Regions from separate parts of the Psychrobacillus sp. FJAT-21963 genome, predicted to be linked through region 2. Evidence: riboswitches for the same ligand, from Rfam matches in the RefSeq annotation. Region 2 holds a riboswitch; the other holds the start of a gene.

Region 1 (11,934 bases), on a different contig from region 2:
GTGAATGATGTCCTAAGACGACGGCCTACATAGCAAAATACAATGGTCAATGATTACGCTCTAAGGTATACAAGAATTGAAGTTTAAACTTAATATGGGACGTAGAGATAAAATTTGGCGTTATCAGTCCCGTGGTGCGTGTCATTAATATTATTCTTATACATATCGGTATTTTTCTGAGTAGCTCCCTCTTTGGAAAAAACCTAGCAAAAACACCTTGAAACGGCGATTTAACCATCTCAAGGTGTTTATAAATTATGAAGTTAGATCAGAAGAATCTGGAACAACTACAGGCTCACCTGCTTTTAATAATACTTTGTCTCTTCCTAACAATAGGCTAAGTAATAACATTAGCACTCCCGTACCCAATAGAATCCATTCAACTCTCACAATATCTGCCATTGGTCCGAATATGAGCATCCCTATTGGCATCATTGAAGTAGCAATCATCCCAAAAACACCAAATATTCTACCCAAGTAATCACCCTCAACTCGTTCTTGAATTAGTACAGTTGTAGGTGTATTGAAAACTGGCATTGAGACCCCGAATATCGCCATGAAGAGTAAATATGCCCAAAATATTGGCATAATCCCAAGCGCAATCGTACAAATTCCCATTATAATACTGGCAAGTGTCATCGTATGCACCTTGTTTGCAAAACCTCCCCAAGAAGCAATAATACCTCCGCCTGCCATCATTCCAACCGAAAAGGCAATTTCGATTGCAGTTAATCGCCATACATCATCGCCAAAGCTTCGAGTCACTTGTAAAGGAGTTAAAAATGCGGCTGGCGCCATCAAAACAAAAAACAACGCGAAAAACAAAAAGAACTTTTTCAAAAAAGCATGGTTATTAATATATGTTAAACCTGCTTTAAAATCATTAAGATAACTTGTCGTTTGTGCTTCGGAAGCCTTTGCATGTACCTTAATTTTTAAGAATACGAGTAAAGTTACAATCGCTATAGCTGCAGTTACCACATCTATAAAGAAAATGATTTCTAATGTAGCCATCGTAAGCAATGCCGCACTCACCATAGGAGACACGAACATTATAATAGCCTGTATACTTCCGTTAGTTCCGCTTACTTTCGTCAGCTTATCCTCTGGAACAATTTGCGGCAAAATAGCCCCTACTGCTGGACCTTGAATACCTGTTCCTACTGCTCTAATAGCTGACATGGCAAACAATAGCCAAATAGCCTCATATCCCATTAAGAAGACAATTGCCATTACGAGAGTTGCTATAGCAATCAGTCCATCTGATAAGATAATGAGTACCTTCCGATTGTATCGATCTGCCCACACTCCAGCAAAAGGCGATAAAATAAATGTAGGGATGAATCCACATAATATAAATAGTGTCATCATCATTCCTGATTGTGTAGTGAGTGTTATATGCCACATAATTGCATATTGAACCAGTGAGGAACCAAAAAGGGATATCGTCTGGCTACTTAAAAAGATAATAATATTCTTTTTCCAATTTTCATATTCCGTATTCATCTTATTCACGACCTTTTCTATATATTTCCTGCATTTAAAGTAAATGGTTAAGGTCTTTTTTGCTCAAATCGAATAATTACATACACTACTATTTTTAGACAACAAAAAAAGAGGGTAGATTCACCCTCTCTTTTTTTGTTAAACGTAAAATAAAGTTTTCCTAAAGAGACAGACTAATCCCATTTACTCCACACTTAGGCAGAGCCCTTGACCATATTCAATTAACGGTTCAAAGTTTGGTTTCTTAGTCTCATAGATGCTGTCAAAAGGAAAACCTCCATTTCTTAAAGTGAATTTCATTTTACCATAGCTTTTCTTACTATACAATAAATACTAATTTGTACCGATTTCGTTTTACTTTAAATACACGAAAAGAACTGCACCTTCTTTTTGGTCCAGTTCAATAATGATTTTCTTATTGTTCAACTAAGCTCGTAACTGAAACACTTTCCTTTTTATTTGGATCATTAATGAAATGAATGGTTGCCAAATCCTTATCTCGGTCCACATGTTCAATATAAACCCTTTCTCCATTAAATGTTACATTAGACATACTTTTCGAAAAAGCTATTTCTTGAGCTCGTTCAGCATTCATGGATGTCACCTCCTTAATTTCTATAAATCCTATTGTTCCTCCATTGATGGGGTTAATACCGTTACTTTCGGATATATTATGTAAAGTAATGAGTAAAATTTAGGAGAGATAGTTAATGGAAATAAATGAAATACAGAAGTTTATATTTCACATGGAAAATGAACAAAGACAAATCATACTAAAAGGGGAAATCGAGGGCCAATCTGAGGTCCCTGGTTTTGATGACATTAAATTTAAAGGGGTCCTTGCGTTGCTTAATTCTATTGATAAACAGAATTTTAGCGAATCAGGTAACAATGCGGTATTCGACCAATACCTAATGGAAGTAGAAGAAACAATAAATGAGATGAAAAAATACAATCGGTTTCAAGATAACACAGGTTGTCGCGAAGGATTATAGCCATCATCCTCTCGATAATAATAGAAAAGTTGCAATAAAAAAAGAGGAATGTATCCTCTCTTCAGATTGTTGGCAAAAGAAATTTGGCTAACTGGTCTAGTTCATTATTCTGACTTTCTGTCATATTTTCATTTAAGTCAAGATTATTCTACCTAAGTTGGTTTGGAGAAGCGTCCGCTCGACTCCTGCGGGAAAAGCGAGACAGACGAGACCCCGCACGAAGCGAGAGCTACGGAGGAGACTCGTCGCTCGCCCGCGGAAAGCGAGCGGTAAGCTTCGGAAAATCAATCTATCCTATATAAAGATAAATTCGAGTTTGTCAACAGTCTGAAGAGAGGAGTATATCCTCTCTTCACAACTGTTTATTCATCTTCTTCATCAAAGTCTTCTGCTTCTTCTTGTGCTTCTAAAAATGCCGCGGATACTTTCTCAAATTCAGCGTCCGTCTCTATTTCCGCTAGCTCCTCACCATCAATAATTTGGAAAAAGAACACATCCACTTCTTCGACTGTTTCTTCTTGCGCATCATCCGCAAATGCAACTGCCGCATATTCCTTTTCTTCAATAGTTAACATACCAATCACTTCAATTTCTTGTTCACGATCTTCTTCATCGAGAACTGTAAGAATTTCTCCAACTTCAATGCCACCCATTTTATCGTCCATTCAAATTCCTCCTTACAATAGTTAAAGCTCATCAATTATTGTACCCTGTTAATAATCGATTAACCCAACAGAGGCTAATATTTTATAAATATCACTTTGAAAGAAAAAAGTATAAGTATATTTATCCCACTGACCTATATAACAAAAGTCCTCACTAGCTATTTACAAGTCATATCCTTTCACCTGTTTTTTCAAAATTCAAATAAAATACAAGGATTAAGTTTTCAGTTATCTAAAATTTTTTATACAATTAGTAAAAATAGGATATTTTGAACGAAAGATTTGCACGTTAGGAGGTAATTATATGCGAAGTAACAAAAAAGCCTTAGCAATCGGACTAGGCATAACCGTATTAATAGGAGGATGTAACATGGATACTGAGAATACAAAAAGCTCTGAAAAAGAACCAGTAGCCGCAACAGGAGGTCACGGAATTGCTTTAAAGACTGAAAACCTAGTGAGCGTTCAGGAGTATACAGGTGAAGGATATGCATTGAGGAATGGTAAGGAAACGGATAAAATCGCAGAAGCAAATCGTGATGAAATTGAAGTAGCAGTAAAAAAGTTCTTCAGTGAAAAATATAAAACGGAAGTAATTGTCCATAACTTAGTAGGTGCGGTTGATGGTGTTTCAGTATTCGTAGAATCAGTGGGAGAACCAAATTTTCAAGCATTTGCTATTGTTCCGATAGATGTACAAAGTAAAACAGTAAAATCAGACAGCGTGTGGTCACAGGAAGGCCAAATAGAAAATGCCTTATCAGGCGGATTATTCGCAATGGCTTATGACGAGGAAATGGCCAACTTAAATAATTTTATGAACCAAATAACGAAAGAATATCCTGTTGTTGGTAAAACTAAAGAGGCGGTAGAAAAAACGGATTCTGGTTACTCGACCCCCTATTACTATATGAGTTTTTTTACTGACGTTTTCGACCATCTTAACTCTATGTACTTAGAAAACCAAAATGTAAGTAAAGAAGAGCTCAGAAATTTCCTTGATGAAAATAAATTTGAAACAGAAGCTGTAAAAATTACTATAAATCTATTCATGAAAGAAAAGGATGTCGAACCAGATAAAGTTACCTATTCACAGATAGTATCTGAAATCGAAAGTATGGATGGTTTGCCAAGGGGTGCTTATACTCTTTTATTACACGATAATTTAATTAATAGTAAGTACGGACATGGTTCAAAAGATAACAGTATAGAGGAAACTACGATTAATGAAATTATGAAGGAATAGGAGAATATAACCTATGACTATTATAAATAACGTAACTCGTCCGAATACGAATGACAAAGATTTAGTGGAGCTAGCAGGCTATCATGCATACCAAAAATACGAAGTTAATGATATCCTACAAGTTAATGGAAAAGAATTTTATGTTATTCATACTCTTTACGATACATCCTCCGGGCTAGATGCATTAACCATTCAAAATTTTGAAACGAAAGAGCTATCCGTTGTATTTGTCGGGAGCGAACAACTTGACAAAGACTGGATTGGGACTAATACAAAGCTGTTAAGCGACGTTCCTCCCGCTCAAATTCAAGATGCAAAAGCTTATTTTCAGCATATGAACAATAAATATGGGGACATTTCTTCTGTCTCAGGAAATTCACTTGCTGGTGCTTTAACGAACGCTGTAGCCATCGAAAATCCTCAAGTAAAAGCCGTGACGTTAAATCCTGCAATACTTCCATCTGGTATGGTCGATCCTACTAAAGATTATACCAACATTACAAATTACTATAGTAAGTATGATTTTCTAACTGGTACAGAAGAGTCTATTGGAATGGGAGATCGAATTCCAGGCAATAAATACGGAATAAACAATGGAATACCAATGTTCTCAATGCTAGGGTCCAATCATACTGGCTACGTAGAAGCAGATACAGAAGGAAATTTTAAAATAGAAATAGGCATAAAAGGTGAGCCTGGACATGGATTTATTTACGTAGGAGCTGATGATCATATTGTAACTAGTATATGGACCGGTTCTCCTTTGTATAGCGGACAGACTGAAAAGATTCTAATAAACAAGGAAAATATGCTGTTGCTTTCCGATGGAATCAGGGATCATGTAAAAGGCCGTATCACTAATGTCAGAGATTATATCGGAAATTCTGTAAGCATAGTCTCGGATGAAAGTGCTCGATTTCATCAACGAGTTACGAGGCTGCAGGAAACTTTTCAATATATGTTTGAAGAGCTTGCTGGCGATCCGGTATTTAATGGTATTGCTAAAACAGGAATGATTATTAAAGAGTGCATAAATGAGCTTTTATTACTTCTAGATTCAGCAGAGGCTAGGTGTAGAGTTCTGAATAGCATTTTAAACTCAAAGCCAGCAGAAATAATTGAATTTATCTTTTCGATTGATATAGATGTTGAAGGCCTCTTTGCTCCTGCAAAAGCATATTTACATCAGTTAAAAGTAGATGTTGATAACTTAGTGGCAAACGCACAGAACATTGTTCAGCATGATATTCCAAAGTTATTTGAAGGAGGGAAAGACCTCTTTGTTGATGCGGTTGTAGGGGAACTAAACGCTCACTATAACATCGTCAATGAAAATAAGGATAAAGTATATAAACAATTAAATGCTTACGAGACTCAGGTTCATGACATAGCAATTTCTTTTCACAACAAAGACCGTAATTTGGCAAGTTCTATTCATTCAGGTTCTACTTTAGAAGATGGCGTAGATTCCGTGCAAAATACAGAAGTTTTTAAGATTGAGTCTTCTTCCTATGTAGTAGTTGGAATGAAAATAAAAGAGATTCAAGTGGAGCTAGCCCATAATCATATGAATGCAATCGGAATATCCATATTAACTCCAATACTATTGGGCTTAGAAGCATTGCTATTTTTAATAGAAACTGCATTGTCGGCAATTATTATCGCAGTTAAGGCTGCTTTAAACGTCGGTTTGTATGGAAACCCTGTAAGCTTACTCATTAGTTTGTTCACTAATTACGAGGAAAGAGTTAGAAGAGCTGTTCAAAGTGCGTTAGAACCTCTTGAGGAGATGGAAGTAACTGTGGAAGGTCTCCGAAAAGGTTTTGGTAGAATGATTGCGAATCTTCCCGAAATGCTGAATAATTTTAAACCATATATCGATACAGCCATTTTTGAACCTGGGAAATATGAAAATGTACGACTATATAATGTCTCCGCTTTAGCTATACTAGATGAGATGGAGCTTCTATTTAATGACATTATCTACCAATTATCAAACGAAAAAGCTAATGCAATTGAAGCTACATTAGAAATCTCACAGAACGTACTTGGAAATATACAGATTTTAAAAGAACAGGTGCATCGTGTAACACTATAGATTATAATGACTGAAAATTTAGATATTATTTTTAATAAAGAAAAAGACAAAGGGGGTTTACTCCTCTTTGTCTTTTTTCCCGTTATTCGATTTTTCCTTGTCGTTATTTCCTTGTTGTTTAGCCTCTGCTTCTTGTTTCTTTGCTGCAGCATTTGAAGCCTCTTCTTCAACTTTCGCTGCTGCTTCTTTTTGTTTAGCCTCAGCTTTTGCTTTCGCTTCTTCAGCTTTAAGCGCGGCTTCCTTTTGTTTAGCTTCTGCTTTTGCTGCTGCTTCTTTTTGTTTAGCTTCTACTTTCGCTACTGCTTCTTTTTGCTTAGCTTCTGCTTTTACTTTCTCTTCTTCAGCTTTTTTAGCTACTTCTTCGGCTTTTAATTTTGCTTCTTCCACTTTTTTAGCGGCCTCTTGTTTTTTCTCCTCAGCTTTCGAAGATGCTTCTTGTACTTTTGGTGCAGCTGGTTTCTTAGTATCTGTAACTTTAGGTACCATAACCGCTGAAGCAGTTACTGGTTGTTGCGTAGATTCTTTTTGTACTTCATTTTCCTCTTCTAGAGGTACTTCTTCTTTTGAATCTGTTGTGTTTTCATCCGCAACAGCATCATCTGATTCTACTTCTTCTATCGGTTCCTCAGATTCAGTGGCTTCTTCTTCTGAAGTTTCTTCTTTCTCTTTTTCAAGCTTAGCTAGTTTTTTCTCTATCTTTTTAGCCAATCTTTCTTCCGCTTTTACAACATTTTTAGCAAGTGCTTCTTTAGCTTTTGTATTTTCTACTTTTTCTAATGCTGCTTGTAAAGCAAGAAGATTTGATGAGAATTTTGCTTCTAAATCAGCATAAGCCGAATCTACTTCGGATTCTTCTCCCGTTGCATCATCTTCAACAGCAGGATCATCTTCATTAGCATCTTCATCCGGATTGTCTTGTTCTACACTTTCTTTATACTTAGCTAAAGCTTCGTCTTGTTGGTCAATCGCTAGTTGTAGTGTTTCAATTGCTTTCTCTTCATCACCTTGTTCAAATAATGCTGTCGCTTCTAGAATTCGCTCTTCCGCTAATGCGCTAAGCAATTCTGCTTCTTTCATGTCATCGAATGTGAAAGCCAATTGAACACTTTCTTGCAATGATTTAAGAAAATAGAAAAAATCACCGGGTAATAATGCAGGTTCTTCCGTATCATTTGTATCATCCGTAACTCCAGATTCCACTTCTGAGTCATCCTCTACTGTTGTCGTGGAATCATTCGTTTCTGCAAATGAAGGACTAACACCTACAAGAAACACAATGAAAGCAACAAACATAAATGCAAGCAGTGTTTTTTGCAAATTCCCTTTAAAATTGGACATAAAAAAACTCCTCTCTCCTATTAAAAATAGAAATACAAGGAAGAACTGTGAATTGAACTTTATTTCAAGTTTTCATCCATATTCTTCGGTAGTTCAGCCACCATAGCCGTTAGGCGTTAGGTCTGAAACTTTGCGTCTTCATCTTTCGACAAATTTGCCTTTTTCGGAATAAGTACCTACATCTAAATAATGCAAGTCCCTATCAAGGATAATTATATATTACTAGATTATAGATATCTATCTATTTTTAACTAATTTTCCTGCGTACTTTCGGCTAGGAAAAAAGCACCCCCATTATTTGTGAGTTACAACGGTTCCAGACAAAAAGCGAGTATGTGAACGATTTCGTTCACATACTCGCTAAGAGATACCTCGAAGAGTTTTTCAGTTGCCCTCATAGGGTGCTTTTTTATACGTAAGTGCAACTATGTTACTGTTCCATTAAGCTTGTGACAGAAACACTTTGTTTATTTTCTGGTTCATCAAGGGAATGGATTGTCGCTTTTCCATTTTGTTTGTCTACATGTTCAATATAAATATTTTCACCGTTATAGGTTACATTAATCATATCAGGCGAAAAAACAATTTCTTCTGCGCGTTGTGCATTCATTGCTTCTACCTCCTTTTAAAATTCAATCGTTATTATATTTACCCAATCTTACTTATATATACTTAACAAATCAGCATTCACTTTGCCCTTTCTTTATTTCTTTAGAAACTTTCTTCAACGCTTTTTTAGATCCTCTTTCCATGTCATGTTGGAATTTCCGTTCTTTGTAACTTATAAATAAAGTACTGACATCATATCCTTCTGGATAAAGCTCTGTAGCTTTTACTTCAAGCTCTATTCTTTTTGCATTCACCTTTATAATTTCATTATTATAGAACACTAATACATTATTGAAATTGTCCTTTTTCTCATACACAATTCCCGAATCGTTCTGTTCCATTATTTTTACTCTGTCCCCCATTTCAAATTCATAAGTGTGCTCTTCCCTAGTTGTGATTTGTACCGGCTTTTTTACTTTATTGTCTCTTACCCGTTCTAAATCATAATTTTTATTTTCAATATAGTGCTGTGCTTTTTGAAGTACCTTTTCACGTAAATTCATTTTCTTCGAAATCCAAAGCGCGTTACTATCTCCTGACTTACCTATTAAAAGCTTATACATCGGCTCTAACGCTTCACTGTTAAATTGCATTGCTGCATTTATGAAGTCACTATGAATTTCCGAATAGCGTTTTATTTCTCCGTAATGAGTGGTAGCCACTGTAATACACCCCATTTGATAAAATTCCTCCAGGATAGCAATGGCTAGTGCAGCTCCTTCATTCGGTTCGGTCCCACTTCCAATTTCATCAAAAAGTAGTAGCGTGTTATTCGTGGACGCACTCATAATCTCTGAGATATTTTTCATATGAGATGAAAAAGTACTAAGGGAGTTTTCAATGCTTTGATTGTCACCAATATCTACATAAAGATGATCAAACACTGCTATTTCTGTACCTTCATCGGCCGAAATATGAAATCCTGACATGACAGCTAATGTTAATATTCCAATCGTTTTCAAAACGACAGTTTTTCCACCAGCATTTGGTCCTGTGATAATTAGGCTACGATAACCTTTTCCTATCTCGAAATCTAACGGCACAATATTTCCAGACAAAAGCGGATGCTTACAATTCGTCAGTTTAATATATCCATGATTATTTAACCTCGGCTCGATTCCATCCATTCTTTTACTAAACTTCGCCTTCGCAAAAATCATGTCATACTGACCAATCAGTTCAATATTGATGTTTATTTGTCTATTTTCCTCTAAAACACTACCTGAAAGAGTCGCTAAAATTTGGTACTCCTCTATAGACTCCTCTGCTTTAAGCACAGCCAATTCTGCATTTAGTTTTGAAATTGCAGCAGGTTCAATAAACACCGTAGATCCTTTGGAAGACATTTCAACGATTGTACCAGCTACCTGATTTTTATAGGAAGCTTTTATAGGAATTGTAAAACGATCATCCTTTTTGCTTATAAAAAATTCTTGAATATACTCTTTATTAGCACTACTCTTCAAAAACTTATTTAACCTTTCTTCAATTTTATCTTCGACTTTATCTATTTGATTTCGAATTCGTTTCAATTCTTTACTCGCTTCCGAATCTACTCTATTCCCTTTTATAGAATAATTAATATTTTCTTCGATATCTCTAAATTCCATCATGGAATGAGAATAAGAATGGAGAACTGGAGCAAAAAACTCCTTATCCAACATAAACTTCTTTATCGTTCTACATCCTCTCAAGAAGTCAGATATAGCAACTAACTCAGAAGGACCTAAAATCATTCCCTTTTCAAGCTTTTCCATTTGCAAGTTTATATTGGAAACACCTTTTAGGGGAAGATGACTTTCAGCATCCAATAGCTTTCTTGCCTCTGTCGTTTCATTTAACCTGTCTTGTACCACCTTAATATTCGTGCTTGGTTGAAGCTTATCAAGTAATTCCTTGCCTAAACTACTGACACAGTGTGATTTCACCATTTCCTTTAATTCGTCATATTGTAATTTTTCATATGTCATCATATTCATGTGTAACCCTCCTTAAATTTAAAAACAGAAAGCTCCCGTTTAGTTGCTAGCCCCTGCGGAAACGCTCCTCTGCGACAAGCTTTGCGCAGGAGCAAATTGGCATTTGACCTTGGGCGACAGCGCCTGAACAATTTTCTGAGTAAAACACTTGCTCGTCATTAATAAAAAAATGCCCGCAAGAATCTCACCTACCATTCCAAGTTCACGTTAATTCGTAAAATGGATAGAAAGCTCCTGCGGGCATTCGCCTAGTGATTTGCACCAGGCATTTAATCATCAACTAACAAGCAATGAAAGATAAAAAAGCATGGCAGGACAAATCCCGCCATGCTTTTCGATCTAACATACTAGTATGTTAAACGAATATATGGAAAAGGAAGCAGTCTTTAAGGTAGGTATTCACAATGCTCATAGACACTGTGAAACAAGGCATACTTAAACAAACTGGAATATAACCAGTTCTTAAAAGCCTTATTAAACTAAATCAGTATTAGTTCATACCTACTTCAGACATACTTCACCACACCTTTTATAAGAATATTTTCAATATAGCATCATTTAAAACGAGAGTCAATCGGGCACATTATAATCCCCAATCTAATTTTAAGACATCTTTGAAAGCCAATAGAATCCATTAGGCAACAGATTTACCACTCCATTCAATTTTCTATGCAAACATCTTAATTGTTATTAACACTTCTTTATGAACGATATAAAGAAGTGTTTTTCGATATAAACAGTCTTTAATACTTATACATTAGTATCTTAGACTCAAAACTAATAAGATTCCAAAGTACTATTTTTACCAACTATACCCATTTTCACTTGCATGCCATAAAATTTGGTAACTATAATTATAATATGAAAATAATTAATGATATGGGGATGAGGTAAATGAAGAAGGCGTTTTTGTTTTTAGGGGTATCAATAACCATGATTTTAGCAGCATGCGGTGATACCAAAGAGTCAACGGAAGATAAAGAAGATTCCGATGCAAATGTTTCAACAGAAGTTTCAGCAACTGAAACAGTAAATGCAGAAGACAGTGATCAAAAAGATGAAACAGAAAAGACCGAAAATAAATCAGAGGATAAAGCGGACGGTACTAGTACAAAAGCTCTCCCTCAAGGAGAAAATCTGTTAAAAGAGGATATCGTATTTGAATATGAGGACGGAGATATAGTCATGACCATCAATCATGCCGAGTTCACGAAAGAATTTGCATCCTCTACAGGAGATGACAAGCGAAGTATCATTTCTGATAAAGAAATTTACCTTCATTTATCAGGGACTATCAGTAATGACACACTAGATTCATTCAGTTATGGTCATCAATTAGGAAGCGTTAAGTTTAAGGCAATTTACGATAACAAACATGAATTTGATTTCCTAGCTACAACAGAATCATTAGACGGATCTAAATTGGAAGGTGCAAGTATCGACTCCTTACAAGAGCAAAATTTCCACTTATACTCACAAGTCCCTCTTCCAGTTTCCG
Region 2 (19,026 bases):
TGATGGAGGTTTGTGTATGGTAAATTTTCAAGCTTTTCGTGGTACCGTTACCATGATTAGTGATTTTATGATAGGGCTTAATGGAGAAGGGGAAGGTTGTTATACATTAATGGCAGTAGATAACGGAAATGGGTCTTTAGTAAATTTCGTGGTGTCACCGGCTACTTATTTTGTCGACCAAGTAATGGTAGCTGTAGGAGATACCGTAACTGGATACTATGATGGAAATGCCCCTGTTCCTCTTATTTACCCACCGCAATATCGGGCCCTTATTGTAGTAAAAGATAATCCTAATCAAAATGTAAAAGTAGATTACTTTAATGGGCAATTCGAGAGTAGTGATGGGCAATTAAAATTAAATATTTCACCATATACTCAAATATTATTAACAAATGGGCAAGCTTTTACAAGAAGCCCTGCAAACCGAAATTTAATAGTTATCTATGGTCCTACCACAAGGAGTATTCCCGCACAAACTACCCCTTATAAAATAATCGTTTGGTGTTAGTTGTTATTTAAAGAACATCGTTAGTATCCTTAAACGCATAAACAAGGCAGTGCACACAAATGTTAGTGCACTGCCTTGTACATTCAAGAGCTTTATATTATGGAAGAATTCAACTAAAAATAAACATCGGAAGTAAGAAAACTTCATCAGCTAAGTTCCAAGCTTACATTTTCTTTCAAAATTATCTCAGAGGAATTTTCACAATTGCAATAGTCTCTAAATCATTTGAATCGATTGAGATTTTTCCATTATATTTTTTCACTATTTCCTTCACTATAAATAAACCTTGCCCTCTGACTTTTCCCTTCTCTCCTTTTTTTGTTGAATACCCCCGTTTAAAAATATGTTCATTTTCGGTAATTTTTGTTCCTGTATTTGTAATCATAAATACATAATGCGTCTCATCTGCTTCACCGAAAATCGTAATTTTACGTTCACTCTCAGGTAATTCTATCGTTGCCTCCATAGCATTATCTATTAAATTCGATAATATTTTGATTAAATCTGTTGTTTTAATTTTATTGAATGCATCATCCGAAATCGTAAAATCCATATCAATATTATAATTTTGTGCAGCCAGTTTCTTTGTTTGCAATAATATAGATAAACCAGGGTGATCAATATTATATTTTAGAGATTCGATAGCTTGAACTTCTTTAGAAAGTGATAATAGATATTGTTGCGCTTGGCCGTATTGACCTAATTGAAGAAGTCCGTGTAATACTTGAATATGATTGGTGAAATCGTGTTTTAAAGACGATACAGAGGTGATTAATGTTTTAATTTCTGCTTGGTATGTATCTTCTGTATCCCCTATCTCCTTCGTCACTTCTTTTTGATACCATCTTTGTAAAAATAAAAAAGATCCTACTACAATCAAAATAAATACACCATTAAAAATGAATAGAAAGAGATTATTTTCCAATACTTCTCTTTTTATGTCATTGATTGTATCGGCACTTAGATCGATACCTAAGTAGCCTATCACCTTTCCTGCTTCATCCTTTATCGGTACTCCAACAGAAAGATAAGAACCATAAATGGGGTCCTCAATTACACCGGTTACATAGGTCTTTCCTTCATAGGCTCTTTTTACCTGCTTTTCGGGTACTGTGCAAGCTTCTCCAATTATAAATCCCTCTTCTAATTCCTGAGGTACTCCAGCTATCATTGCTTTCGATACCTTTGGATTATCAATTTTCAATGTATACACATATAAAGCACCCAGTTTTTCTCTTGCATCATTTAAGTAGCTTCTCAATTCCCAATAATATTCGTTTCTTACGGGGTCCTTCAAAAATTGCTCATATGTTTCTATATCTAACGTTGACGCAATAGACTTTGCTGCTTCCAGACTTTGGCTTCCAATTGATTCTTCAACTGTCCTTTTCATCTTCACATAAGAGGTAAAGACATTTAAGCTTGTAAACAATAATAATAAGACCGTTGATAATATTAAAATTAGTTTTATTTTACTATTTTTCATGCAAACTGGTACTTCCTCATTTTTTTATTGATCTATATATAATCACGTAGATTATCATGAAATAAAATCTAGATCTATCTAACTTAGTAAATTTCAAAAATTAATCTTTTGTTATTTATTACCTTAACATAAAAAATTAATAAGAAGAGAGTTTTCCTATTAATAAATAGATTTCTTCATTTAAATTAAATTGTATTGAATGTAGTTTCTCATGTTGGACGTCTATATCATACATGAATTGATGTCCAATCCATTTCAGCACCTTATTTCCATAGAAAAGTTATAAAGCCTCGTTCCTTTTAAGAACTCGGCTTTATTAATGAAAACTTATCTATGACTATGGTGCGGTTCTACGTGACTAAAAAAATGAGATTCTTTGGTTATTCAATTCAATGAGCGTTCCTATCTAATTCCTGAATTACTTTTCGAGTTTTTTACATACTGATGAATTACCTATCGCAATTCTATCAGCTAGCCTTATTTTGTCAGAAGCAGTAACTCCGCTTCAGTGGTTAGGCACGGCTATTATTATAGTGGCTATTGGAATAAATGAACTCGGTACTAACCTTTTCCCAATAAGAAAGCATTCTTGACGATCAACCCATAGTAGATATTTATATATAAAGGTTGATCGTTAAGAAAATGGACACCGATGGTAAGATACTTTTTAAGGCTTAATACTTCTAATAGATTTTTCATGCTTAAGCAGCCATTCCTTTCTCCATAGACCACCTGCATAACCTGTTAATTTTCCTGTAGAACCGATAATTCGATGACAAGGAATGACAATGCTTAACTTGTTCTTTCCATTTGCCCTCCCTACTGCTCTGATGGCCTTTTCATTTCCAATGGAAATAGCTATATCCTTATAAGATACCGTTTTAGCGTAAGATATTTTTGTTAAATCGTTCCATACTGTTTTTTGAAAGTCAGTCCCTTCAAATTGATATGGGAATGTAAATTCTTGGCGAAGTCCCCTAAAATATTCGTCCAGTTGGTTGTAGCATTCTGTTAAAAGCGGAGGGGTTTCAGCTTGTAATGAATTCTCTTTTTTATCCTCTTCAGAAAACAGTATAGAATTGATAACTTCACGAGTACCAATTATTTCTATTATGCCAATCGGTGATTCAAAGTCTAATCTATATTTTTTCGTCATATAATGACCTCCAAAGATAAAAGGCAGCATATGCTTGCCAACCTTCCCTAGTGTCTTTAATTTTGATTAGTTTATATACAGCTCCGTCTTTTATTTGATGAAGTACTTCCTGATTAGATCTCCTTAAAAAGATAAGATTCATGATCAGTCCAATTCATTCTGGAATCACCTTTCTATATTCGCTAGGTGAACAGTTGTTCAAACTTCGGAACACTTTATAAAAATTGGAAGGGCTTTGGAAGCCGACCTCATAGCAAATCTCAAGGTTCGACATTTTTGTACTTTTAAGAAGATAGGCTGCTTTATCGATGCGTATTTTTTCCAGATAAGTACGCGGAGTTTCGGAGGTTTCTTGTTTAAATAAGCGTTCTAGATAATAAGGGCTTAAACCGATTTGATCCGCTATATCTTTTAATACTATTTTTTGCTTATAATGATTGACTAGAAGCGTAATAATATTTTTAACAATCTCAATATGTGGTGATTGTTCAATTTCTGGCTGACATCTTTTGCAAGGGCGAAAACCTGCTTCTTCAACTGCATTGATCTCATAGTAAAATTCCACGTTTACCTTTTTGGGCTTCCTAGATCTGCAAGAAGGCCGGCAGTAAATTTTCGTTGTTTTTACCGCCGTAAAAAATAGACCATCATATTTACGATCACAAGCGATAATTTTCTCCCACATCTCTTCAAATGAAAGGTTGATTTTTATCACCATTTATTCCACTATCCTTTCTGCACTTATACTAGTTCTCATACAAATGAGAAGTATCCATATACGCTAGTAGTTCATCCGCATTCTTTTCTAAATAAGCGTTTACTTTATCAGATAGGGCATTCCCAAAACTAAATCTCCTCACGCCTAATTCTTTAAGCTTATTACAATTTGTTAGTCCAGGTAAAGATAATACATTTAGTGGAGCATTTACATTCAAGGTGATTACTTTGATCTCGTCATGCTCTTTCAAGCCAGGAACAAAAATCCCACTAACGCCACTCTCAACATATGCCTTCCCTCGTTCGATTGTTTCTATTAAAGGATTTTGCATTTGAAAATAAGTATCTGTTCTGGCGTTAATATAAAAATCTCTATAACCATTCTGGTCCAATGCTATCCTTATTTTCTCCAGAAGGTGACCGTGCGCTGAAACCTCTCTTAAGCCAATTGATTTTTTCAATGAATCTTCAATATTGATACCCACTACCCCCACATCTGCCGTCCTTAAAACATTATCAATAATCATGTTAGTGTCTTCGCTATACCCAGCCTCAATATCGGCAGAAACAGGAATTTTCACATTCTCTACTATGGTTTTGAGGATTCCTAAATGTCTATCAAAATCAATCAATTCTCCATCTGAAAATCCTAGTGAGTTTGCAATACCCCAACTGGTTGTACCTATGGCTTTGAATCCTGCTTTTTCAAGTGTTAAGGCTGAAAGTAAATCCCAAGCGTTGCCTAGAAATAATATATCATTTGAAAAATGCATCTCTTTGAATTCCTGAATCTTGTTCATTTTATTTCCTCCTAATGTTCGTTGAATTCATTTTAACAAGTAATCAATCTTCATTTCGTCCTCATTCTTGCTCTTATGGTCTGTCTTTTAAAACAAAAAAAGTGAAGCTATCTGCTTCACTTTTCTAAAGTCTATGCTCTCTATAAACTCATAATTAAATAAATTTATGTAACTATCTTATTTGTACCCTGTTGGTTTAATGGAAATTTATTATTAAGAAAAACCGCACCTACTTAAGGTAGGGTTCACCACAACTATTCTAAATGCGGTTATAGGTTTTATAAAATTAATCCAGTTATCAAGTAAATATTCTCATTAAAACTCCATAAAAAAAGCAGGGAATTCGTTTATGATTTCCCTACTTATTTGATGTTATTTCAACTGTTATTTATAATTTTGAATTTCTAAAGTAAACGCGTCAGCATTTTACATTGTAAATCCTTACATTAGGTCGCCGCTGCTGAGGATGCAGCTGCTTGGTCAGCTTTGACACAATCAATTGCGACAACGAACGCAATAATGATAGCCTCCATCTCCTCATTTAGTATTTGAACCTTGTAGCTATCACCCCAAGTGAACCACTCCTTGTTCACTTTACCTATGACTACACCATGCTGTAAAACCTGAAAATCCATATCCCACCAGTTACCGTGTACCTCAATGTCTGCAGCATCAATCGTATAGCGTGCTTTTAAGAAAGAAAACTCCTTCTTAATCGTTAACACCTCTCGACCATTCACCTCAACAAAAAACTTCGGTAAAAAGCTAAACACCTTTTTCGTAATAAGCGCGACTTCATCTCTTGTTGTATTCATAATGGAGAAAGTCTTTGGAATCTGCATAAAACTGCCCTCCACGTAATAGACATCCTTCTCCTGCTGATCTTTTACCGTAAATTTGCCACTTAGACTGAATACCTTCTGCTTTATATAAAGTTGCTTCATACTACGCCTCCTTCGATATAGCATATTATTAAAGCACCGATCTCACCATAGTTATTAATAGTGATAAGAATGTTTTTTTGAATTTTGTTTAATAAAATTTGCTAAAGAGAAAAAAATATATTTATTATATGTATTCAACGTATTATATCAAAATACCTTCTTAATGAAAAAGTATGCAAAATAAATAATTTTGCATACTTTGCTTATCTATTCATCATAAAAAAAAACGCCTTTATTTACGATACGGTTCCCCGTGGATTTCCTAAGTGCGCTTTTTTAAAATGGTCTTTTGCTAACGCTGCATCCTTGTCGATTCTGGAAATCAATTATCCTCTACTTGACTAAGATAGGGTTTTTCAGGCAAACATATTCTTGGTATGATGTTAAGGTTGTGTATTTACTATGTCACATATTTACATTCATCTAAGAAAGAGGTATTTATGCACTCCACAAAATTATCCAAGCAACATTGGTTGCTTATCTTAACACTTTCTTTATTAACATTTGTTCTCGGGACAAGTGAATTTGTTATTGTCGGAATCTTAACAGATATTTCTTCAAGTCTTAATATGACTAATGTAAAAGCAGGCACACTCGTTTCTGCGTTTGCAATTACGTTTGCCATCGCTACACCACTAGTGATGTCAGCAACAAGTCATTTTCCAAAGCGAAGATGGATGTTGTTTTTGATAGGATCTTTCATCTTCCTAAATGCTTTGTGCGTAATTTCGACGAGCTATATAATGCTCCTTGCACTTCGGATTATGACAGCGATTGTAACAGGAGTTTTAATCTCTCTAGCCATGATTGTAGCAAGTGAAACCATGCCGATTAAAAAACGCGGACTTGCTATTTCATTCGTTTTCGGTGGTTTCACACTTGCAAATGTCATTGGAGTGCCAATTGGTATTGTGATCGCCGAAGAGTACGGCTGGAATGCCACTTTCATGTTAACCACTTTCCTAGGAGGATTGGCGTTTTTGGCATCCTTTTTTGTCTTACCTCATAGACTCAGCCAAGTACGCAGTTCGATACGTGATCAGTTTTCTTTATTGACCAAGCCACGTATATTGATGGCTTTTTTCATTCCTGCACTCGGATTTGGCGCAACTTATGCAGTCTTTACGTACCTTGTACCAATCTTGAAAGAAATGGGAGCACCAAATAATTCAATTAGTATAATCTTATTTTGTTATGGGTTTATTTCGATTTTCAGCAACATCCTCGCTGGTAAAATTGCTAGCCACAATGCAATCGGTCGCCTTCGGTTTGTTTTTCTCGTCCAAGCAGTTGTTCTGACATGTTTATTTTGGACTACAAATCATTTTGTTTTAGGATTAATAAATATTGGATTAATGTCGTTAATGGCTATCCTCTTAACAACATCTACTCAGCTATATTTAATTGACCTCGCAGGAATTTATCAGCCAAAAGCAACAGGCCTCGCCGCCTCACTAATGCCAGTGGCAAGCAACGTAGGTATCGCTTTTGGTTCTGCATTAGGCGGAATTGTGTACCATCAAGGAAATTTAATGAATGTAACTTGGGTCGGTGGGATAGTTGCAGTCTGTGCAAGTCTGCTAACATTCTTTAGTCATCATTTAGACCAAAAACAAAAGACATCAGAATAGAAATGAGCAATTATACAAAAGTTAAATTTATTCTACATCGATCATTGCTACCGTTTTATATATTTCGGTAGATGGAGATGAATTTTCAGAAACAGTTGCCAGTTAAAGTGCTTACTTAGTTGCAACATATACTTTAGTAGAAAAACAGGCACATTCGCATGAAGCGAATGTGCCTGTTTTAAAAACCTCACTTATTTATGGTACGGTTCTCCGTAACATGTATACTTGCGGTTTTTAATATATCCAAATTTTTTGAAAAAACCTCATTTACTTATGGTAAGGTGCTCCATATCACAAGTAAATGAGGGATTTTGGAAATTGAAAAATATAAACTTTTATTTAATTACTTTAACAGTTTTTTGTCCAACAACTAGAACTCCATTTACGTAACCTCTAAACACAAGCGTTACTTGCGATTGATTCCACGTGAAATGAGATCGTTCGAACTTAAACTGTCCAAGTTCTGCTTGATTATAATATCCATTATTGCTATTCAAGGCTTTTACACCATTAACAGTTGCAGTATTCAAGTCGAAGCCTTTTGTACTGAACCCTTCTGGCAGAATGACACGTACTGTGAATACCCCTTTATTTCCTTTAATTACTTCTGGCATTACTTCAAGCGTAGCTGAAATGTAAACGGTAAATTGTTTTGTAATAGTTACGCTATTTCCAGCAGCATCCGTTACTGTAACAGTTACGTTATACTTACCTGGCTCATCAAATTTTACAGATTCCCCATTTGCTACAACTGTTGTTTTTAAACTTGGTGAAGTAACAATCATCTCTTCCGAAACAACACCTGAAAGACTATCGTTCGCTGAATATGTTAATTGTAATGAATCACCCAGCTTGTACTCTTTGTTTACATCCATTGAAACGGCTGGTACTGTTTTATCGATTTTCACTTTAATAGTATTCGATTCCTCCACATTACCTGCTAAGTCAACAGAATAAAATTGAATTGTATGAATTCCTTCCTGTTGGACTTTGAAAGTATCTCCTTCCACATAGGCAAATCCATTAATTGAATAAAACGTTTTTTCTACGCCACTTTCAGCATCTTGTGCTTGCAATTTTACAACTACATCTTCGTTTGTCCACTCTGTCGGAGCTGTCGCAGTTGTAGTAGGTGCCGTTAAATCTGCTTTTATTTCAATTGTTTGTACTTCCTCTTTGTTTCCAGCAACATCCTCTGAATAATAACTAACTTTATAAGAAGATTTGCTTCCGTCTACTTTAATTGTTGTACCTTCCACATATGCTGCTCCATCAATTGAATAGAACGTTTTAGATACTCCACTTAATGCATCTGTTGCAAATAAGTTAATAGATGTATTTGCAGTAAACCACTCTGGAATTTCACTAGTTTTTGTAGTTGGCGCTTCTGTATCGATTTTCACAAATACAGTTTTTTCTGCTTCTTTGTTACCTACTTTATCTACAGAGTAGAAAGTAATTTTATTAATTCCTTGCTCTGACACCGTAAACGATGTTCCAGATTTAAACTCATCATCATTTACTGAATAATACGTATTTGCTACTCCTGTCTCGTCATCAGATGTAGATAATGTTACATCTACAGGACTTGCATTTGTCCAATTACTTGGTAAATCCGCTGTTGTAACAGGCGCTGTCGTATCCACAATCAATTTCGCTAACACGACGTTTGATGGTGTTGATTCACCAAATGAGTTACTGTATGCCGTTACATAATATTCATGATCTGCATACGTTAAATCTGAAAACGTGTAAGATAAATTATTAATTTTTTCGGCAATTAACACTGGTTCCCCATTCACAATTTCATATAAATTGTAACCATTTGCATACGTTACAAAGTCCCATAAAATTCGAGCACTTGTCGGACTTAGTAATTTAATACTTGCTACTGGGGGCTCCATTACTGGATATACAATGTCCACTTCCAATTGGCTAGAAGGAGCTGATTCACCGAAACGATTACTAAATGCAACAATTTCATAATAATGCGTTGCTTCTGAAAGATTAAATAGTTGTGTAGTTAAGGCTGATCCTTTGTATACTAGCTGACGATTTGATCCCGTTACTTCATATACAAGGTATTCGTTTGCCCAATTAACAGCTTTCCATGACAAAGTAACGTTGTTGCCGTTAAAAATCGTGTTAGTCATGACTGGAGCTTGTACTTCCGGCCAAATAATCTCGAAATCAATGTTAGTTCCTTCTGCCGATTCACCAAAACGCGGACTAACAGCATGAACTACAAACTCATATTGACCTTCTACCATTTTAGGAAATGATGCAGAAGTAGTTGTTACTGTATTCTTTAATACTTTTTGTCCATCAACGATTTGATACACTTTATAGCTCGTTGCATACGTTGCAGCGTTCCATTTTAAAACGATATCATTCACATTCGTAGCTGTTTTCGTTAAATTGCTAGGCGCTTGCATTTCTGGGAAAACTAAATTAATTGATACTTTGCTTCCTTCTGCTGATTCACCGTAACGAGAATTATACGAATGAATTTCAAACACATACTCGCCCTCTGGCTGATTCGCATACGTTACTGTTGTAGTATTTACTGTACTTTTTAATACTTTTTGTCCATCAATAATTTGATATACTTTATAGTTTGTCCCGAAAGGAACTGCTTCCCAAGTTAATTTAATGTCATTTCCATTTACGAAACTGTACGTAGCATTACTTGGCTTAGACATTTGTACTTCACTCATATTAACAGATACTTCTTTACCTTCTGCTGACTCTCCAAAGCGAGGGCTTACAGAATGAACAACATAGACATGTTCCCCGTATGATACATTAGACAACGTAGTTGATAAATTTGTTACTGTATTTTTCAGTACTTTTTGTCCATCAATAATTTTATACACTTTATAGCTTGTTGCATATTGAACTGCTCCCCAAGTTAAAGAAACGTCATTTCCATTAACAATTTTAAATGTTAAAGAACTTGGTGCATCCATATTCGGGAACTGTAAAGGAACTGTAATTTCTGATGCAGTTGATGACTCACCAAACAATGACGAGAAAGATGTCACAACATATTTGTGATCGCCTTCTGATTGGTTCGTATAAGTCACAGCCGTTCCTGTTAACGTGCTCTTTAAAATTCTTTGACCATCGACAATTTCGTAAATTTTATAGCTCGAAGCACCTGTAACAGCTGTCCACGTCAACTTAATGTCATTTCCATTAAGAATTGTATACGCTAAACTTGTTGGTGCAGGTAAATCTACGCCATTTAATGTTAAAGAAACTGTACTACCTTCTACTGATTCTCCAAAACGGTTACTTACAGAATGTACTTCATACGTGTATTCACCTGGTGCCATCTTTGTATAGCTAATAGTTGTTCCTGTAACAGTGTTTTTCAACACTTTTTGTCCATCAATAATTTGATACACTTTATAGCTTGTCGCGTTTTCTGCAGCATCCCAACTTAAAGTGAAATCAGTAGTATTTTTAATAACATACGTTAAGTTTGCCGGTGGACTCATTTGTGGGAACTTAATCTCGAAAGAAACTTTCGCATTTTCCGCTGATTCTCCGAAACGGCTAGAGAAAGCATGAATTTCATATTTGTAATCACCTACTGGTAAATACGTAAACGTTGCTTTTGTATTATTTACTGTACTTTTTAATACTTTTTGTCCATCAATAACTTGATACACTTTATAGCTTGTGGCATACGGTACAGCATCCCAGTTTAATGTAACATCATTAATGTTAGCTGCTGTATATGTCGGATTCGTTGGAGCTGCCATTACAACAGGCTCTACCTTTACAGAAATTAAACTTCCTTCTGCCGACTCACCAAAACGACTACTTACAGAGTAAATTTCATAAGCATAGTCTCCTGCTGAAGAGTTTGCATACGTAACAGCTGTTGTCGATACTGTGCTCTTTAATACTTTTTTTCCATCGATAATTTGATATATTTTATAGCTTGTCGCATTCGTAGCAGCGTCCCATTTTAAAACAATGTCGTTTCCATTCGCAATTGAATACGTAACATTGCTTGGCGGCATCATCGCAACTTCTCCGATGTTTACCTTTACTTGGCTTCCATCTGCCGATTCACCAAAACGGCTACTTACAGAATGCACTACATACTCATAATCTCCAGCAGGTAATTTTGTGTATGTAACACTCGTTCCTGTTACTGTACTTTTTAATACTTTTTGCCCATCAATAATTTGATAAATTTTATAGCTTGTCGCATTTGCAGCAGCGTTCCATTTTAACGTAACATCATTAAGATTTGCAATTGTGTACGTTAAGTTTGTTGGAGGAAGCATCGTTACCAATCCTACATTCACTGTTACTTGACTTCCTTCTGCCGATTCACCAAAACGACTATTTAGAGAATGAACTTCATATACGTATTCCCCACCAGGAGTATTCGTATATGTAACACTCGTTCCTGTTACAGTACTTTTTAATATTTTTTGCCCATCAACAATTTGATATACGTTATAACCTGTTGCGTGTAAAGAAGCAGTCCATTTCAGTGTTACGTCATTAACGTTTGCAATTGTATACGTCAAATTCGTTGGAGCTGCCATTTCTGGATGATGAATTGTTACGTCCACAGTATTAGAAATTGGCGACTCTCCATATTTAGAGTTAAATGAAGAAACTGCGTACGTGAAATTCCCTTCAGGAGCATTTGAAATCGTATACGTTTTACCTGTTACTGTAGTAACTAATGTTTGCTCTCCATTTGGTCCAATTTGGTACACTTTATATCCTTCTACATACTGAGAAGTCGTCCAGCTCAAGTTAATGTCGTTTGCATTTTGTAAAGTGTAAGAAAGTGTTGGAGCTGTCATCGTTGGATAAGCAACGTTCACCGTAATCGGTGCACAAGGACCAGATTCTCCGTTCGCACTTAACGTTGAAACGACATATGTATACGATCCTTCTGGTAGGTCATTAATCGTATAACTGTTCGTAGTAACTGTACCACGTGGTGTTAATTGACCTTCTGTAATTTCATATATTTTATAGCCTGTAGCATTAACTATCGCACTCCAAGTAAGCTTCACATCATCTGGTGTGATATGTTGGTACGCAAGGTTACTTGGCGGCAGAAGGTTGTTATCTGTTGCTCCCAAAACATTTTTCATTGGAAACAGGAAAACTTGCAAAACTAACACCAATGCTAGTAATGCTGAAATTTTACTTGATAAACTTTTACCCATGTTCTTTACCCTACCTTTCAGTAGTGAATAAGGAATAACGCGCATAAAAATAAGCCTCTTAACAAGGCTCATAATAAAAGGACTCTGAATCCTTGCGGTAACCGGCTGCCATCCACATAGCACTTAGCGTGGTCCAGGCCCTTGGCTTTGCGTCACACGATTTCTCGTGGTTTGCCTTTTTCACTTGATTATTTTATATGTTACAAGGCTATCATAATACCTTAGCCACATACGTGAAACTGCTTTTATACCTATCTATACTTAACTCTAGTATTAAATAGTCACACTTGCATATGTCTAAATTCCTATAAAGATGGATCTGCGTTTTTTACAATTAAGTAGCATGTATAGAACGAAAGAACCACACCTTTAATTTCACTCATAGTTCCGGAGCATAAATGAACCATTTTCCCGACGTCAAAAGCTCATACAAAGAAAACGTCGGTAAGATTGCGACAAATATTTTAAAACGTGATTTCGTTGTGCCAAAACCAAACGAAAGATCGGTAACGGATGTGACGGAATTCCATTTATTTGGTGAGAAACTTTATCTATCACCTGTACTTGATTTGTTTACCGTAGAAATTATTGCGTATAACGTTGAAAAACGCCCTATTTATCCATTTGTTTCAAAGATGTTAGAACAATCCTTCACTCACTTATCCGAAGAAGGTGCCCCAGTACTTCACTCTGATCAAGGGTGGCACTATCAGACGCTCACGCATTAAAAGAACATGGCATTACACAAAGTACGTCTCGTAAAGGAAACTGCCTCGATAGCGCAGTAATTGAAAACTTCTTCGGTCTCTTAAAATCAGAATTGCTTTACTTACAAGAGTTTGAAAACATGGAACACTTAAAGCGAGAACTTGAACAATATATTGAATACTACAGTCACAAACAAATTAAGGAAAAATTAAAAGGATTAAGTCCGGTACAATACCGAACTCAATCCTTACAAATAAAGTGTCTAACTTTTTGGGTTCATTTCACCTACACTTTTTTAGGGTTTGTCTTTATTCTAATATCTAATTAACTTGGATATGGTTCACCCCACTAGTTCGGGGCTAAAACATCCTCTATTTATGATAAGGTTCACCGCAACGCATCTAAATGAGGTTTTTACCTTTTTTGTTAAAATGATTTTACTAGAAATTCAATAAAGAACAGTACTGATAAAAATGCTATTAACCTCTCAAAGTATTTACACTAATCAGAAGTATATATCTCCCCAATGTGTGCAAAATTGAGAGGCACTGCAATTGGCCAAGCTCAAAATTATTTGGCTTTTAACCGCATGGCTTAAGTGCAGAACAAACATACTCTCTCATGTAAACCTTCTAAGACTTCTACTGGCACTTCCCTGACCTTGATATCCTCGCCTAGGAAAAGCAGCCAATTTGTTATTTCGGTCAATTCTCCTGAATTATTAACATTGATAAAAGTCTTTAGAATGGCTGTGGTTTGGTAAGGATTTGTATAGGAAATTGAAACTTTTAAAGGATGGTATTTTTTGAACTGGGCAATTGCCTTTGGACCAAGTTCAAGGACAAGGTTGATTACTTCTTCCTGCTTACTTAGTTTTTCTAAAATATTTTTCTTACTTAATCTTTTTTTCGTAGAGTATGGCTCGACATTGGTGAGATTATCGACAGGAAAAATATCCCTATTCTCTTCCTTTAAGTCAAATCCTTCAATCAGCCAAAGGCTTTTTTCACGATAAAGGTGCAAGAGATAAATTGGATAAGTCTTTACTATCTTCTCTTCTTCGATAGTAATCAATAAATAGCGATCCAAAAGAAGGATTTGGATAAGTTTTTCTAAAATAGGATGGGGGAGGTCTGACAGATCAAGTAGGTCGGGATTATTAGGGTTAGTTCCTTCAAAAAGCAAGATTTGATTTAAAAGAACGAGGTCATCTTGCTGGTTTTCTGAAATGAGGCCTAGTAATTTTTCAGCTAAAGACTGACGGCTCTTTAGATAAGGGAGTTGTTGATTTCTTGTGGCCATAAAGGCAATAAAGAGAGCTTTAATCTCATTATCGGTGAAGCGGACAGTGGGCAGGACAGAATTGTTCATGACAAAATACCCTCCATCCCTTCCAACTTCAGCAACAAGGGGCATCCCCATGGCTTCAATTTCTCTGATATCTCTAATAGCGGTTGAACGAGAGATGTTAAATTCTTGCATGATCTCAGAAATTGTAAAGTGGGATCGGTTGTTGATATACCGCATGATGATATTAATCCGTTCAACTTTTTTCATCTGGACCTCCTAAACAGTATCATTTTTTGACACTATTAAAGACTATTATAAACTCATCAAGTGAAAAGACAAATCATTTGATAAACTTTAAAAAAGAGGAAGGTTTTGAAAATGGCAAATTATACTTTAGAAGAAAAAGACAGCTTTATCGTTTTAGGTTTGGGAACTGAGCTTACGAGCGATTACACAGACTATGCTGGCATAAACAAGGAAAAGGCAGACTTTTGGCAGTCAGTCAAACAAGATGGACGGCTTGACACGTTAAAAGCCCTAGCCACAAATGAATACATTTTCGTCGTTAACGAAGCCGTGAATAACAAGATGATGCATTATGCTGGTGTCATGACAGAGGGAACATTACCAGAAGCAACTAGAGTTATCCAATTTCCTAAGGGAGAATACCTCGTTGTTAAAGGAGAAGCGAATACAGATGAAGAGTTGAGTAACAAACTTACTGGCATTGCCTTTGGAGAAGCCTTGCCAGAAGCAAATAATGTTGCCTATGTTGGTGGCCCAAATACAGCTGTTGTGATGGGGCAGCGAAACGGCTTAGTATTTGGTGAAATGTGGATTCCTGTTGTTAGGAAATAAAGGGAGGTGTCTATTTAGGAGTTTATTATTCAGAAAATTTGTAACGTTTAATAAGTTTTCACTTAAAACAATGATTAGGAGGGATCAAATGAGTAAGGTTATTGGTGCGGAAACAACCGCGAAGATAGAAACCCAGCTCAATGGAAATTTGATTGCATATTGGTCAGTCACATTACTACTCGCAGGATCAATTACGTTAAGTGGTATCGGGCAACTGATGCAATTGGGGGGAAACATTGAGTTAGTGACGAATATTGGTTACCCATTATACATCACGAATATTCTTGGGACTTGGAAAATACTTGGAGTCATCGCTATCGTCGTGCCACGCTTTCCTAGACTTAAAGAATGGGCTCACGCTGGTCTCTTCTTTTTAATGACTGGTGCGGCTTTGTCTCATGCGTTTGCTAACGATTATGGTGAATACGGGTTTCATGTTATCCTTCCTCTTTCATACGCTGCACTCAATATCGCTTCATGGGCGCTACGTCCGAAGAGCCGCAAACTATAAAGAGGGTTGGACTTTTTGGTGAAATGTGGATTCCTGTTGTTAAAAAAAGATAAATGGAGGGTTGGGAAATGTCCTATATAGTTGATTTTAAAAATGTGTCTACGGTTGATTTAGAGTCTTCACCTGTAGTAGAAGCGCTTGCTGGTTTACGTGCGAACGAGGCCCGTTACTTTATGAACAAATATAAGCATGAATTTACGGTTGTACCTGCTAGCGAAAGTCAGGAGACCCTTGATTATGTGAACCGAATTTTGAAAGAAGAACGTGAAATTGAGTTTGCTGCCAAACCTTTAGAGACTTCACGTTTTCAAGTGGAAAATATCAAATTTGCCTACGTCTTTTATGAGGATGGTCTTGCAATCAACGTCATGTATACGGTTGATGACCCTAAGAAACGGGCCGTTGGTTTTAAGCTTTCTGAGGGGATGGAAGTACCAAAGGAATTAGAAGGAAAGTTTAAGTTTGCTAGGCAGAAGTCTAAACTTGCTGGAACAATTCGAGGCTCATTTTTTGTAATTAAAGGCGAATATTAAAGTCAACAAAAGTGCATATGGAGGATTCAACCATTTTTTGTAGTTGTGTTCAATCAGGATTTTTTTCATTTTGATAAGAAAATCCTGATTGAACAAAAACAACCATTCATGTTACAAATGTTCATCTAGTCACTCAAAAATCAAAATAGCACTTCTCCCATCAAACTTTTTCTAAAAACCTCATTTACTTATGATACGGTTCGCCGTACCTAATGTAAATGCGGTTTTCCCAATAAACACTTATAATATTTAGAAGGTGTGATACGTGTGCTAACAAATAAGCTTGCCTTAATAGGTGAGCGAGAAGCGGACTTAGTGGGTATAAAAAATATTGACGTAAGGATTCTCACTTCTAGAAGATAACTTTTTGCCTCTTCATCCTTTCTTATACAAAAAAGCTTCCAGCCGATAGACAAGGGCTAGAAGCTTTTATTATTAAATCAAAGATAGTTAATCTGGAAACAGTCATTCCAATAACTCACTTGAACAAGTTAATGGTCGTGATAATGATCGGTGCGCTAAATACAACATCGATCAGGAATGCACCGACAATTGGCACGACCAGGAACGCCGTGCGAGAAGGACCATACTTGCTCACGGTCGCGGACATGTTCGCCATTGCGTTCGGTGTTGCACCCAGCCCGTGGCCTAAGAATCCGGAGATCATAACAGCCGCATCGTAATCCTTGCCAAGCATTCGGAACATCACAAAGATGGCATACAAGACGAGGAAGATAACCTGGATGAGTATAATGCCGATGAGTGGTAGTGCCAGATCTGCGACTTCCCACAGCTTGATGCTCATCAGTGCCATTGATAGAAAGATCGCAAGCGAAACGTCACCGATTAAGTTGATTTCCTTCATGTTTACCGTGCCCTTTATAAAGCGATCGGTAAGATTCCGAACAATGACCGCCACGAACATCGCCCCGATATAGGACGGCAGGACGAAGCCGGTCACATTCGTAAACAAATCACCAAGATACGTTCCCACTGCCATGGAGAACGTGAGGAGGGCGACCTGGACCATGAACGACCACTCTTGAATCGGCCTCTCATCTTTCTCTACATAGCCTTCTATTTTACCCGATGCCGGCTTTAAGTCATGTTTTTTAATCAGGTACCGCGCAACCGGACCGCCGGAAAGGCTACCGCAAATCAGGCCAAGTGTGGCGGCGGCCATGCCTATCGTCAAGGCTGAGGAAATGCCCAAGTCCTCAATCGTCTGTCCGTATGCCGCAGCGCCGCCATGTCCACCGTTCATCGAAACTGCTCCGGCCATGACACCCAACAGTGGGTCAATTCCAAACAATTGAGCAAACGAAACACCGATGACATTCTGCAAGAACACCGTGACGCCACACAAGAGCAAGTAGATGACTAAGAGCTTCCCCCCCAGTTTGATGAGCTTAAAGCTTGCCCCAAGGCCGACCGTGGTAAAGAAGGCGATCATGAACAGCGTCTGTAGCGATGTATCCAATGTAATCTCGACAATCCCCGTAGTTTTCAACACTAGCGCTAAAGTAGCGAATATCAAACCGCCGACAACAGGCGCAGGGATCAGGAACCGGTTAAGGAATCCGATCCGATTGACAAGTGCCATTCCTAACAAATAGAGAGCTACTGCAAGGAACAGAGTTGTAATTTGATTGAGTTCAATCATATATCTTCACCTTTCTAAAAAGCTTTACCGCTTCATTGATGAAGTTCCCCCCAGCCGAACCGTTCAGCCGTTTTCATCAAGATCTTGGTTAACTTCTGATATGTTAAAGCTTGTCGTTTTGTCATTTGCACATATGTGCCGCCGAGCTCATCTGCACGGTAAAAAAGCTCTGACGTGTTGCAATCGTCTCACTGCAGATTTGCCTATCCAAAGTTTGCAACTGCTTTCCTTATACAAAAGATTCACCCTAAACTAATGGCGATACACAAGGAAACCATCCTCATAATCCAACAATAAATCCTAGTACTAGCACGGTAAAAATTTGATATGCCTTAGTAAATTTTAATTTTTTCTCCATCAATAAGTTTCCCTCTCCCATTGGTAAGCGCTTTCATCCCTAGGAGAAAGCTTTACACTAATATTTTACGGAAAACTTATTGAATCCTACAAAATCCGACATTTCCAGTTATATATTTTAAAAAAAATGGTGAATTTTACTCTTTTGTTCAATTAGCCCTCGCTAAACTTTTCTTTTGCTTCAATTCCATCTACTACGGGCATTAATAGATCAATTAAAACGAAGTCAGAGTGCACGGTAAGAATCGGCAAAAGACAGTGGCCCCCACTCTCCACCTCACCGATGACAAAACCAAGATTTCCTTACGTTATCATTTGATTCAGCATTGTTCGACTTGACTTGACTATTTGCATAATATAAAAGACTAAACCACCTAAATCGTTGTCGTATCAACTTTCCAGGTGGTCTTCTCGTTAAACCGCACTTACTTATGATAATGTTTTCCGTAACTATTCTAAAGGCGATTTCAATAAAAAGAATACTTAAAATAGTTTTGGTTCTTAGAATATGCAATAAAAAGGATATAAAACTCGAACATTCATATTCTCCATAATTAATTATAGTATAGTTCTGAAATTACAAATATAAGTCTGTTTTATTACCCTCAATATACATTTCCCTACACAACAAAACATCTAATTACTCACTAACAA

What was found. Region 2 has a riboswitch for cyclic di-GMP ahead of AN959_RS13345 (OmpL47-type beta-barrel domain-containing protein). Riboswitches for the same ligand answer to the same signal wherever they lie in the genome.
Region 1: linked by a shared signal. The riboswitch ahead of AN959_RS21035 (DUF5667 domain-containing protein) and the one ahead of AN959_RS13345 (OmpL47-type beta-barrel domain-containing protein) in region 2 are both predicted to bind cyclic di-GMP.

The regions. Positions count from the first base shown of each region.
Region 1 is NZ_LJIY01000003.1:118,960-130,893, reverse strand. Features, by position in the region: gene AN959_RS10240 (MFS transporter) at 256-1,506, opposite strand; gene AN959_RS10235 (H-type small acid-soluble spore protein) at 1,922-2,101, opposite strand; gene AN959_RS10230 (hypothetical protein) at 2,217-2,501, shown strand; gene AN959_RS10225 (DUF1292 domain-containing protein) at 2,864-3,166, opposite strand; gene AN959_RS10220 (DUF1672 family protein) at 3,471-4,412, shown strand; gene AN959_RS10215 (SA1320 family protein) at 4,426-6,510, shown strand; gene AN959_RS21035 (DUF5667 domain-containing protein) at 6,568-7,848, opposite strand; cyclic di-GMP riboswitch class I at 7,933-8,017, opposite strand; gene AN959_RS10205 (small acid-soluble spore protein H) at 8,279-8,458, opposite strand; gene AN959_RS10200 (endonuclease MutS2) at 8,529-10,436, opposite strand; gene AN959_RS10195 (hypothetical protein) at 11,331-11,934, shown strand, end outside.
Region 2 is NZ_LJIY01000005.1:178,909-197,934, forward strand. Features, by position in the region: gene AN959_RS13310 (hypothetical protein) at 17-508, shown strand; gene AN959_RS13315 (GHKL domain-containing protein) at 690-1,994, opposite strand; gene AN959_RS13320 (methylated-DNA--[protein]-cysteine S-methyltransferase) at 2,662-3,150, opposite strand; gene AN959_RS13325 (bifunctional transcriptional activator/DNA repair enzyme AdaA) at 3,305-3,868, opposite strand; gene AN959_RS13330 (isocitrate lyase/phosphoenolpyruvate mutase family protein) at 3,897-4,667, opposite strand; gene AN959_RS13335 (LURP-one-related/scramblase family protein) at 5,114-5,611, opposite strand; gene AN959_RS13340 (MFS transporter) at 6,052-7,242, shown strand; gene AN959_RS13345 (OmpL47-type beta-barrel domain-containing protein) at 7,578-12,452, opposite strand; cyclic di-GMP riboswitch class I at 12,546-12,638, opposite strand; partial or broken gene AN959_RS21745 (IS3 family transposase) at 12,878-13,410, shown strand; gene AN959_RS13355 (YafY family protein) at 13,755-14,717, opposite strand; gene AN959_RS13360 (GyrI-like domain-containing protein) at 14,829-15,308, shown strand; gene AN959_RS13365 (DoxX family protein) at 15,397-15,819, shown strand; gene AN959_RS13370 (hypothetical protein) at 15,888-16,352, shown strand; gene gltS (sodium/glutamate symporter) at 16,831-18,015, opposite strand.